One region of the Bacillus sp. BC05(2025) genome, then DNA from elsewhere that is predicted to be linked to it. Evidence: riboswitches for the same ligand, from Rfam matches in the RefSeq annotation. Region 1 holds a riboswitch; the other holds the start of a gene.

Region 1 (5,148 bases):
GTCCCTATCGCAACGATTTCCCCTTCATCCATTAAAATAATTTTATCTAAATTCAGATTTAACATTTCTTCTATTCGATGTTCAATAATTACAATTGTTTTATTATATTGTTTATGTATATCTTTAATAAGTTCTATTGTATGTAAGCTACTTACTGGATCTAAATTCGCTAAAGGTTCATCAAACAATAATATATTAGCATTTGTCGTTAACAGACCCGCTAAAGAAACAGTTTGTTTTTGCCCTCCTGATAATTCATGAGGACTTTGTTTATGAAAAGTATGCATCTTTACCTTTTTTAATGATTCTGAAACAATCTTTTTCATATCATCTTGATTTACACATTCATTTTCTAAATAAAAAGCCACATCTTCTTCTACTGTAAGACCAATAAATTGGGCATCTTGATCTTGCAAAATTGTTCCTACCTGTATACTCTGCTCAAAAATACTCCCTTTCCTCGGGTCTTTTCCGGCAATAGAAATAGTTCCAGTACTACTCCCTTCATAAGAAAATGGGATTAGCCCATTGATACAATGAGCTAACGTTGATTTCCCTGAACCACTACGCCCAGCAATTAATACTTTTTCCCCAGGATATATATGAAACGTAATGTCTTTTACAGTAGGCTGTGCCGCATGCTTATATTGAAAACTAAATTTTTCTAAAGAAATAATTGGTTGCATGTTAACATCCCTACTTTTCAATTTTTAAATGTGTATGTTTCTTATTTGACTTAGCTAGACCCATTGTAATTGGCAACCCAAGAACTAAAAATACAATAACATCCGCAATTGTTGCTCCTAATACTTGTATTACAATTTTGTCAAACGGTTCTCCCATGACAATAATATCGAATGCCCCAGCAAATATAATAGCAATGACGATACCAATTAATCCCGTAATGGCTAAATAAGAAATATCGCCTTTATTATACGTCCCGTTTTTCACACTAAAGCCAACTCTTTTTTGAATGAGCCCCATTGCAAAACCAATAATGCCTGAACTAATAACCCATCCCCACCAAATACCCCAGCCAGCAATTGTATCCGTTACGGTATGACCGATAAGTCCTATTAACAGCCCTGCCACTGGACCAAATAAAGCTCCAAAAACAGTTAAGATAGCTAATGCAGGTTTAATAAACGTATTTGGTGCAATAGAAAATCCCCAGAGCCCTAATATACCGTATAATGCTGCTCCAATTCCGATTGCTACTACTAACTTTGTTGATAATTTATTCATTACAATTCCCCTCTCATATGAGTCAACTTTTATTACTCTATATTTATTTTGAAAATGAATTATGCATCGACACTCCCTTTCTATACAACAAAAAAATGACCTCTTACATAAGAGGTCATTTTCTTTCACATTCAAGAATCCTCTTATCTGCCAAAAAACACACACGTGTCCTCTGCGGAATTAGCACCTTCCTATAACATGTACATAGGGGTTGCTGAGGTTTCATAGGGCCGTTCCCTCCACCTCTCTGGATAAGTATTAATTTGTAATTCGTATTATGGCACTTAGAAGAATAAATTTCAATACTTTTCTAATTATTTTTATTTTTCGTTTAACAGTACGTTTAAATCATTGTATTCTTATCGGAATTATGAAATAATAAATTAAAATAGTTACGGGAGGAATGTACGATGAAAGTAATCGGTTTAATTGGTGGCCTAAGTTGGGAATCTACATCATTATACTATAAACATATTAATACACTTACACTCTCTCAATATGATCAGAATGCAAAGCTTGTTTTATATAGTATGGACTTTGGTGAGGTAACTACTTTATTACAAAATCATCAATATGAAGAAGTGAAAAATGAATTAGTTACAGTTGCAAAAAAGGTTGAAAAATCCGGAGCTGAATGTTTATTAATGTGTTCCAATACAGTCCATTTATTTGCTGAAGAAGTAGAACAAGCAATATCTATTCCACTTCTTCACATTGGTGATGTAAGTGCTAAAGAAATGGTAGAGCAGAATATAAAGCGGATCGGACTATTAGGTACGAAACAAACGATGGAACAAGACTTCTATAAATCACGTCTAGCGAACTATAACATTGAGACAATTATTCCAAATAAAGAGGAAAGAAATTTTATTCATCATGTTATTTTAAATGAATTAAGTAAAGGAATTATTTCAGAAACATCAAAAGAAAAGCTATTACAAATTACAAAATCATTAATTCAAAATGGCGCAGAAGGTATACTACTAGGTTGCACTGAAATACCATTGCTCATTTCCCAAAACGACCTTACTGTTCCTGTTTTTGATACTGCTTTTTTACATGCAAATACTGCTGTACAGTTTGCAGAATAATAGTATAAAAGCATAAAGGTAGAGCCTCTATGCTTTTATATTGTCTACACTATTTATTTAAAAGAGATGCAATCACTGCAATTGCTTCTTTTGAACCACCACATTCTAAAAAACTTTCTTTCAGTTTTCGTATTCCATACTTATACTTTTCATTTGAAAAAACATCTGTTACCGCTTCTTTTAACGTTTGCATATTAACATTCTCTTTCAATAACCGATGGGCTGCTTCAAGCTCAGTTAATCTTTGCGCTATCATTGGCTGGTCTTTATCATGTGGAATGATGACAAATGGGACATTAAAATAAATAGCGTCGTGTACGCTGTTCATGCCGCCATGTGTAATAAAAACATCTGCTTCACTTAATATTTCTGACTGGGGTACGTATGAAGAAATTATAAAATTGTCTGGCGCTTTCTTAATTTTAGAACAATCATTCCTATCACCAATTGCCATTACAACTATTCCATCAAAATCTGAGAAAGTATCAATGCACATATTAAAGAATGGTTCAAGTCCTTCAAGCAGTGTTCCCATTGAAATATATATAACCTTCTTATCTTTAAGCAATTTAAGTGGAAACTCTACATTTGTTTTACGCCTTAAAATACTCGGACCAATAAAAATGTTATTTCTCCCAAACAAATCGCTATTAGGTTGAAAATAACGACTTGTGTATACAAGAGTAATATCTCCCTTGTTATGCATAAATTGAAGATTATTTTTAGGCTTTACTCCAAATTCATGTCCCATTTCATATAGTAACTGTTCAGAAATTTCATCAGGTTCGAATGGTATTTCTGCATTTGGATGAAAAGGTAATGTCTCCAAAAATTTTGGAGGAATTAAAAATATAGGAGAAGAAACTATGCCTGGAATTTGTAAATATTCCTTTACTAACTCTCCAGCGCCAAATATATCATAAATTACGAAATCAAAATGTATGTTTTCACATAATTGTTTCGTAATTTCTAATATATATAAAGAAGTTTGAACGTGTACACGAAAGAAAGAATTCAGCCCATCTGGAGTTTCAGAATCAATAGAAATCTCCTTTAATAAATCTGGATGTGTATATACAGTAGCTCCCAAATCTTCAATTCTGTCTTTAAATTGTTCTGTCGTAATATAATGTACGTGATCACCCAGTTCAGTATAGGATTTGACTAAACTTAATGTAGGATTTACATGTCCCTCTGCTGGAAAATTAACCACTAAAATATTTAGCACTTATTTCTCACTCCTTACATTTCAATTCGCTTATTAAGCATACTGTAATTATTACCGTCAATCTTCACCTAATAGTCCTAATATGCTTGCTACTTTAGGTTGATAAATAATTGTTAGTGATTAAATTAAAAAAGGCATCTACATAAGTAGATGCCAAACCGTGATAAGGAGTGTTCTGTGAGTTTAGAATAAGCTTTTCAGCTTGTCCTATGCTATCAATATATGATTTATTTTATAAAGCGTGAATAATTGATAGCATAATTTTACCTTTCTATCACCCATTTTGGATTTATTCCTAAATAAGACGACTCTAGTTTCTATACTATTTCATATGTATTAACCTTCCTGAGAGCTATCTATTTTTATAGGTTCTCCAGTCAATCGCTTATTTTTCAATTCAAAATAAGCATCTAAAACTTCTTTTCCAATATCAGAGTTAATACCAGATTTATCATTAATAACCCACGGCACAACTACAGAGAATGCTACTTCAGGATTATCATATGGCGCATATCCTGCTAACGTTAAATTATAACATTCTCTTCTTTCACCCTTTTCATTTCTTCCGATATCACTTTCTCCACCGTAAACTGTCTGTGCTGTCCCTGTTTTACCTGCTGGTTTATAAGATGCTTTTTGGAACGCCCTTACTCCTGTTCCATCCCCTTCCTGAAATACCCTTCTAAATCCTTCTTTTACTTGATTTATGTATTCCTCTTTCATATCTATTTTATTTAAAACGGTTGGTTCTACTGCATGCACCACTTTACCAATCTCATCTTTTTGCGACGTTTGCTCTCTTACCTCTTGAACAATTTGTGGCTTCATTCGATATCCACCGTTTGCAATTGTTGAAATATACTGTACAAGCTGAAGTGGTGTATACGTGTCATACTGACCAATTGAGTAATCTAATAAGAAACCAGGTTGATTATCTTTTTTACCAATTTGTCCAGCTGTTTCATTCGGTAAATCGATACCCGTTGGAACACCTAATCCAAATTGCCTGAAATAATACCTCATTTTATCAAAGTACTCCTGTTTAATGTTTAATGAACTATTTTTCACATAATCCACACCTGCAATTTTTAATGCTGTATGGAACATATAAACGTTTGAAGAGACTTGTAACGCTCTTAAATCATCAATATTCCCAAACTCTTTCCAAGACTTTTTTTCCTTAGTTCCTTTAAACTTCATTGGCGCATCATAAAAATATGTACCTGGAGTTATAGCTTTCGTTTCAAATCCAGTTAAAACTGTCGCACCTTTCACTGTTGATCCAAGCTCATATGAACTAGTCATTGTGCCTAATGCATAGTCTTCAACTTCTGTTTTTCCGTCTTTTTCTATAAGTCTTTTCCCCGCCATGGATAATACTTGTCCGTTTTTCGGATTCATCATCACAACGAAAGCACGGTCCAACATGGATTCTGACCCTTTATATGCCTTTAATATTTTTTCAATACTTTCTTCTACTTTTTTCTGTAATTCCATATCTATTGTTAAAGTTAAATTTTTACCGCTCTTTCCCTCAGAAACGGTTTCTGTTCTCATTGTATTACCTTGTTTATCAGCTACACT
Region 2 (5,148 bases), on a different contig from region 1:
TATATCTTTCATTCGGCAATACCGTTTTCACTTTCGTTAACTGCCCATTTGGTTCTTGCCAATATATATCGGCACGGTCTACTAACGTAAGCACGCCAATTTGCTCTTCCTCTACTTTACGACCATTCCAACTCACGACGCGGTAGCCAAGCTTATTCGCCTCATATTCGGGGCTCGTATGAAAACGGGAAATGATTACTTTTGTTTGTAATTGAACTCGGTCATATAGCCACTGTATATCTCTGTCATGCATACGAATACAACCATTTGATTCCCTACTTCCAATTGTCCATTCCCGATTTGTCCCGTGAATCGCATATTCATTTTTATCTAGTCCAAGCCACCTCGTACCAAGAGGGTTATTCGGTGCACCACCAGCTATTTTTTTCCGATGGTATTCTTTATTTTTATATTTAGTTATAATACAAAAATTACCTTCAGGCGTAGGTGTACGATCTCTTCCACTTGTTACGGGGAATGTTTTTGTATAATTTCCATTTTCAAAAAAAGATAATTGGTTTGTCGTAAGATTCACTAATATTAGATGATCTGTATCAGCAAAGGCACTAACCGGTAGGATGAAAAATAATAGTATGACGAAACATAATTTTTTCATCTATATCCCTCCCCTAGCGCCACTATAATAAGTAGAATTAACTTTACTTTGCTCTTATAAATGAAAACTATCCATTTACAATAACGCCCCCATTTACATGTATCATTTGTCCGGTAACATAGGATGAATCGCCAGACGCTAAATATACGTATGCTGGTGCTAATTCATACGGTTGACCAGGCCTTTGCATCGGAACATTGCTCCCGAACTGAGCAACCTTCTTCTCATCAAAGCTTGATGGAATAAGTGGTGTCCAAATTGGCCCGGGCGCAACACCATTTACACGAATCCCTTTTTGCACTAACGATTGAGAAAGTGACCTTGTAAAAGCAACGATTGCTCCTTTCGTTGCCGAGTAATCAATTAACGTTTCATTTCCTTCATACGCAACGATAGACGCCGTATTTATAATGACATCCCCTTGCTTTAAATAAGAAAGTGCTGCTTTCGTAACGTGAAAATAAGAAAAAATATTAATACGAAAAGTCTTTTCTAACTGTTCTGCTGTAATATATTCTAGCCCTTGCTGCGGATATTGCTGCGCGACATTATTTACTAAAACATTTACACTACCTAGTTGCTTGACGGTCTCTTCTACAATATCTTTACAATGCTGTTCATTACTTAAATCACCTGGTAACAACACACACTTTACACCTTCTTGTTCTACACGTTGCTTCGTCTCATTTGCATCTCCATCTTCATCTAAATACGCAATCGCAATATTCGCTCCCTCTTTCGCAAAAGCGATGGAAACAGCTCGTCCAATCCCGCTATCCCCTCCTGTAATTAATACATTCTTTCCTTTTAATTTTTCGCTTCCTTTATAGTTTGGATCTTCAAACTGCGGTAGAGGATTCATTAACGATTCAATACCAGGTTGTTTATTTTGATGTTGCGCTGGCATTGTTACAAAGTTTTTTTGCTGTGGCATAGCTTCTTTCAACTCCTTTTCCTTATAATATGCGCACAATAAACACTGAAATTCATACATCGATTTACGATTAATATTCGAATTTAAGACACAAAATATGAATTGTTGTAAACTTTTTATGCAAAACTATTGCAAAATAGTTAAAAAACGAATATTATATATAACTGTTGTGAAAATTATTCGTAAACAGAAAGGATGTTTATATGTTTAACCTTTCAAAACATAAAACTTCTATTAAAACTGAAATTATGGCAGGTATTATTACCTTCTTAACAATGGCATATATCATTGTCGTAAACCCTGTCATCCTTGGGGATGCAGGTGTTCCATTTGAACAAGCATTTACAGCAACCATTATCGCTGCTGTTGTCGGAACATTATTTATGGCGATCTTTACAAACTTACCAATCGCAATTGCACCAGGTATGGGATTAAATGCTTATTTCTCTTACTCTGTTGTAAAAGCTCATGAAGGCATGACTTTCGCAATTGCATTCTCTGCTGTATTCGTAGCAGGTATGATTTTAATTTTGTTATCATTCACATCTTTCCGTACAAAATTAATGGAAGCAATTCCTGAAAACTTAAAACATGCAATTACTGCTGGTATCGGTCTTTTCATCGCCTTTATCGGTTTACGTTTAACAGGTATCGTTACAAAAAATGAAGCAAACTTAGTTGGACTTGGTGATCTTCACTCTGCGCCAGTACTACTAGCATTAGCTGGACTTGGAATTACAATCATCCTTATGTCTTTAAATGTAAATGGTGCACTATTTATCGGGATGCTATTAACTGGTATTATCGCTTTCTTCACAGGACAATTAACATTCTCAAACGGTGTTACATCAATGCCTGGATTACCAGAAGGAATTATCGTTTCAAATCCAATTACTGCTGTATCTGATGTAATTAACTACGGATTATACGGCGTTGTATTTTCATTCTTCCTTGTTACATTATTCGATACAACAGGTACATTACTTGGTGTAGCTCAACAAGGTGGATTTATGAAAGACGGAAAACTTCCAAAAGCTGGACGAGCTCTTCTATCTGACTCATTCTCAGCAACAATCGGTTCTATGTTCGGAACAACACCATCAACAGCTTACATCGAATCATCTGCTGGTGTTGCAGCTGGTGGTCGTACTGGTTTAACAACTGTTACAGTAGCTGTTCTATTCGCACTAGCAGCATTCTTCGGGCCATTAGTAAGTGCCGTTTCTGGTGTATCAGCTATTACTGCACCATCATTAATTATCGTTGGTAGCCTTATGATGGGTTCAGTTCGCCACATCGATTGGGATGTATTTGATGAAGCATTCCCAGCATTCTTAGTAATCCTAAGCATGCCACTTACATCAAGTATCGCAACAGGTATCGCTCTTGGATTTATTTCATACCCACTTATGAAAGTGGCAAAAGGTAAATTCTGTGCTGTTCACCCACTTGTGTATGTATTCGGAATCTTGTTCGCTTATCAATTGATTTTCTTACCACATTAAAATCCCTCATTAAGAGGGATTTTTTTATAAAAAATTATTTGACAACACCACAAACTTGTGGAATAATTCGAAATAGTTGAATATTCGATGTCTTATCAAGAGCAGGTGGAGGGATGAGCCCTACGAAGCCCGGCAACCGACCCATTTATGGGCACGGTGCTAATTCTTACAACACGTTGTGTTGAAAGATAAGAGTAATATGATAAGACGTCTTTTCTATATGAAAAGGCGTTTTTTATTTTCACTCCCTCTCCTCTCTTCTTAGTTTAGGAGGGATTTTTTTATGAAGAAATTGTGTTCTATCGTACTCATTGTTCTCTTACTTACATTAACTGCTTGTACAAATGAACAAGATGCTGTCTCTTCACAAAAGCAACAAACTGTGAAAAAAGTAACTACAACAGTAGAAAATCATTTACAAACAGAAATTCCAAACCAAATAAAGAAACCATTAAAAATTGCATTAATTATGCAAATGTCTATCGGAACTTTTTCCTCTCAATATATTGAGGGGGTCAAAAAACAAGTAGAACTATTTGGCGGCAGTGTACAAGTCTATAATTCTGATAATGATTTAGCAAAAATGGCGGCAAATTTAGATACTGCTATTAATTCAAAAGTGGATGGTATATTAATTGATCATGGTCGATCTGAAGCGCTGAAACCTGGAGTAGAAAAGGCATTACAAGCAAATATTCCGGTAGTAGCGTTTGATAATGATCTACGCTTGCCAGGCGTAACGATTATTGATCAAGATGACTATAGTCTTGCATGGAAATCATTAAAAACATTAGCGGAAGATTTGAATGGACAAGGAAATATCGCAGTCGTATGGGTTGGTGGATTCGCTCCAATGGAACGTCGTAATGTTATCATTGATGCTTTTTATAAACGTTATCCAAATATAAAAGAAGTTACACGATTCGGTACTGCTAGTAATAACACACCGCTCGATACACAAACACAAGTAGAAGCTTTACTAAAAAAATATCCGAAAAAAGGAGATTTACAAGCTATTTTCGCTTCATGGGATGAATTTGCTAAAGGGGCTGTCAAAGCACTCGAACAAGCTGGTCGTACAGATATAAAAGTATACGGCATTGACTTAAGTAATGAAGATTTACAACTCATGCAAAAAGAAAATTCACCTTGGACTGCTACAGCTGCAACTGATCCAGCTGAAGTAGGTAAAGTTCAAGTACGATTTTTATATAAAAAAATTGCTGGTGAACAAACGCCAGATATTTATTCGCTAGAACCTTATTTAGTGAAGAAAAATAATTTACCAAAAGAAAATATAACAATGGATCAATTATCAAAACATATAAATGGTTGGGGAGATTCAAAAGATGGGTATTCTCCTTGGATGAAAAAATTAGAGAAGGAGAAAAAATGATGACATTCTCTCTTCAAAACATTACACATTCTTATCATGTAACTACCCCTGTTCTAGAAGATGTTTCTATTCATATTGAAAAAGGAAAAGTGCACGCATTACTAGGAATGAACGGCGCAGGAAAAAGTACTTTATTAAAAATAGCAACTGGTGAAATCCAACCAGTTGCTGGCAATATAAAAATTGATAATCAGACTGTTTCCTTTACTTCTCCACGTGATGCAAAAAAGCACGGTATTTCTTTCGTAACACAAGAAGTAGATCACGGACTTATTTCAGGATTATCTGTCTTAGAAAATGTACTAATCGATCAGTTAGCAATGCAAAACCGAGCAATATTCTCAAAATCAAAATTAGTCGCACTCGCGAAACGACACTTACAAACTGTGCAGCTCGATTTAAATGTTTTGGACGACGTTTCAAACTGCTCATTACATGAAAAACAGTTACTTCTTATCGCAAGAGCTTTATCTAACAATATAAATTATCTTTTATTAGATGAGCCAACTTCTTCTCTTGGGCCAAAAGAAGTGGAAACCTTTGGGAAACTCTTAAAAAATTTAACATCAAAAGGTATTGGCATTATTCTAATTTCTCATCGTCTATCAGAGATTCGAAAATTTGCGGATGATGTAACTGTATTACATAACGGTAAAGTTGCACTCTCCGAAGCTATTACAAAGATTACGGATCAACA

What was found. A riboswitch is a leader RNA that binds a small molecule or an ion and turns the genes downstream of it on or off. The one in region 1 is predicted to bind S-adenosylmethionine.
Region 2: it holds a riboswitch for S-adenosylmethionine, as region 1 does, so the genes downstream of both, ACZ76X_RS10450 (sugar ABC transporter substrate-binding protein) here and ACZ76X_RS00780 (ECF-type riboflavin transporter substrate-binding protein) in region 1, are expected to answer to the same signal.

What each region holds. Positions count from the first base shown of each region.
Region 1 is NZ_JBWYRA010000001.1:151,346-156,493, reverse strand. Features, by position in the region: gene ACZ76X_RS00785 (energy-coupling factor transporter ATPase) at 1-686, opposite strand, end outside; gene ACZ76X_RS00780 (ECF-type riboflavin transporter substrate-binding protein) at 697-1,245, opposite strand; SAM riboswitch class I at 1,386-1,503, opposite strand; gene ACZ76X_RS00775 (aspartate/glutamate racemase family protein) at 1,656-2,336, shown strand; gene ACZ76X_RS00770 (macrolide family glycosyltransferase) at 2,386-3,564, opposite strand; gene ACZ76X_RS00765 (peptidoglycan D,D-transpeptidase FtsI family protein) at 3,901-5,148, opposite strand, start outside.
Region 2 is NZ_JBWYRA010000002.1:882,694-887,841, forward strand. Features, by position in the region: gene ACZ76X_RS10435 (L,D-transpeptidase) at 1-616, opposite strand, end outside; gene ACZ76X_RS10440 (SDR family oxidoreductase) at 684-1,550, opposite strand; gene ACZ76X_RS10445 (NCS2 family permease) at 1,754-3,055, shown strand; SAM riboswitch class I at 3,145-3,250, shown strand; gene ACZ76X_RS10450 (sugar ABC transporter substrate-binding protein) at 3,339-4,451, shown strand; gene ACZ76X_RS10455 (sugar ABC transporter ATP-binding protein) at 4,448-5,148, shown strand, end outside.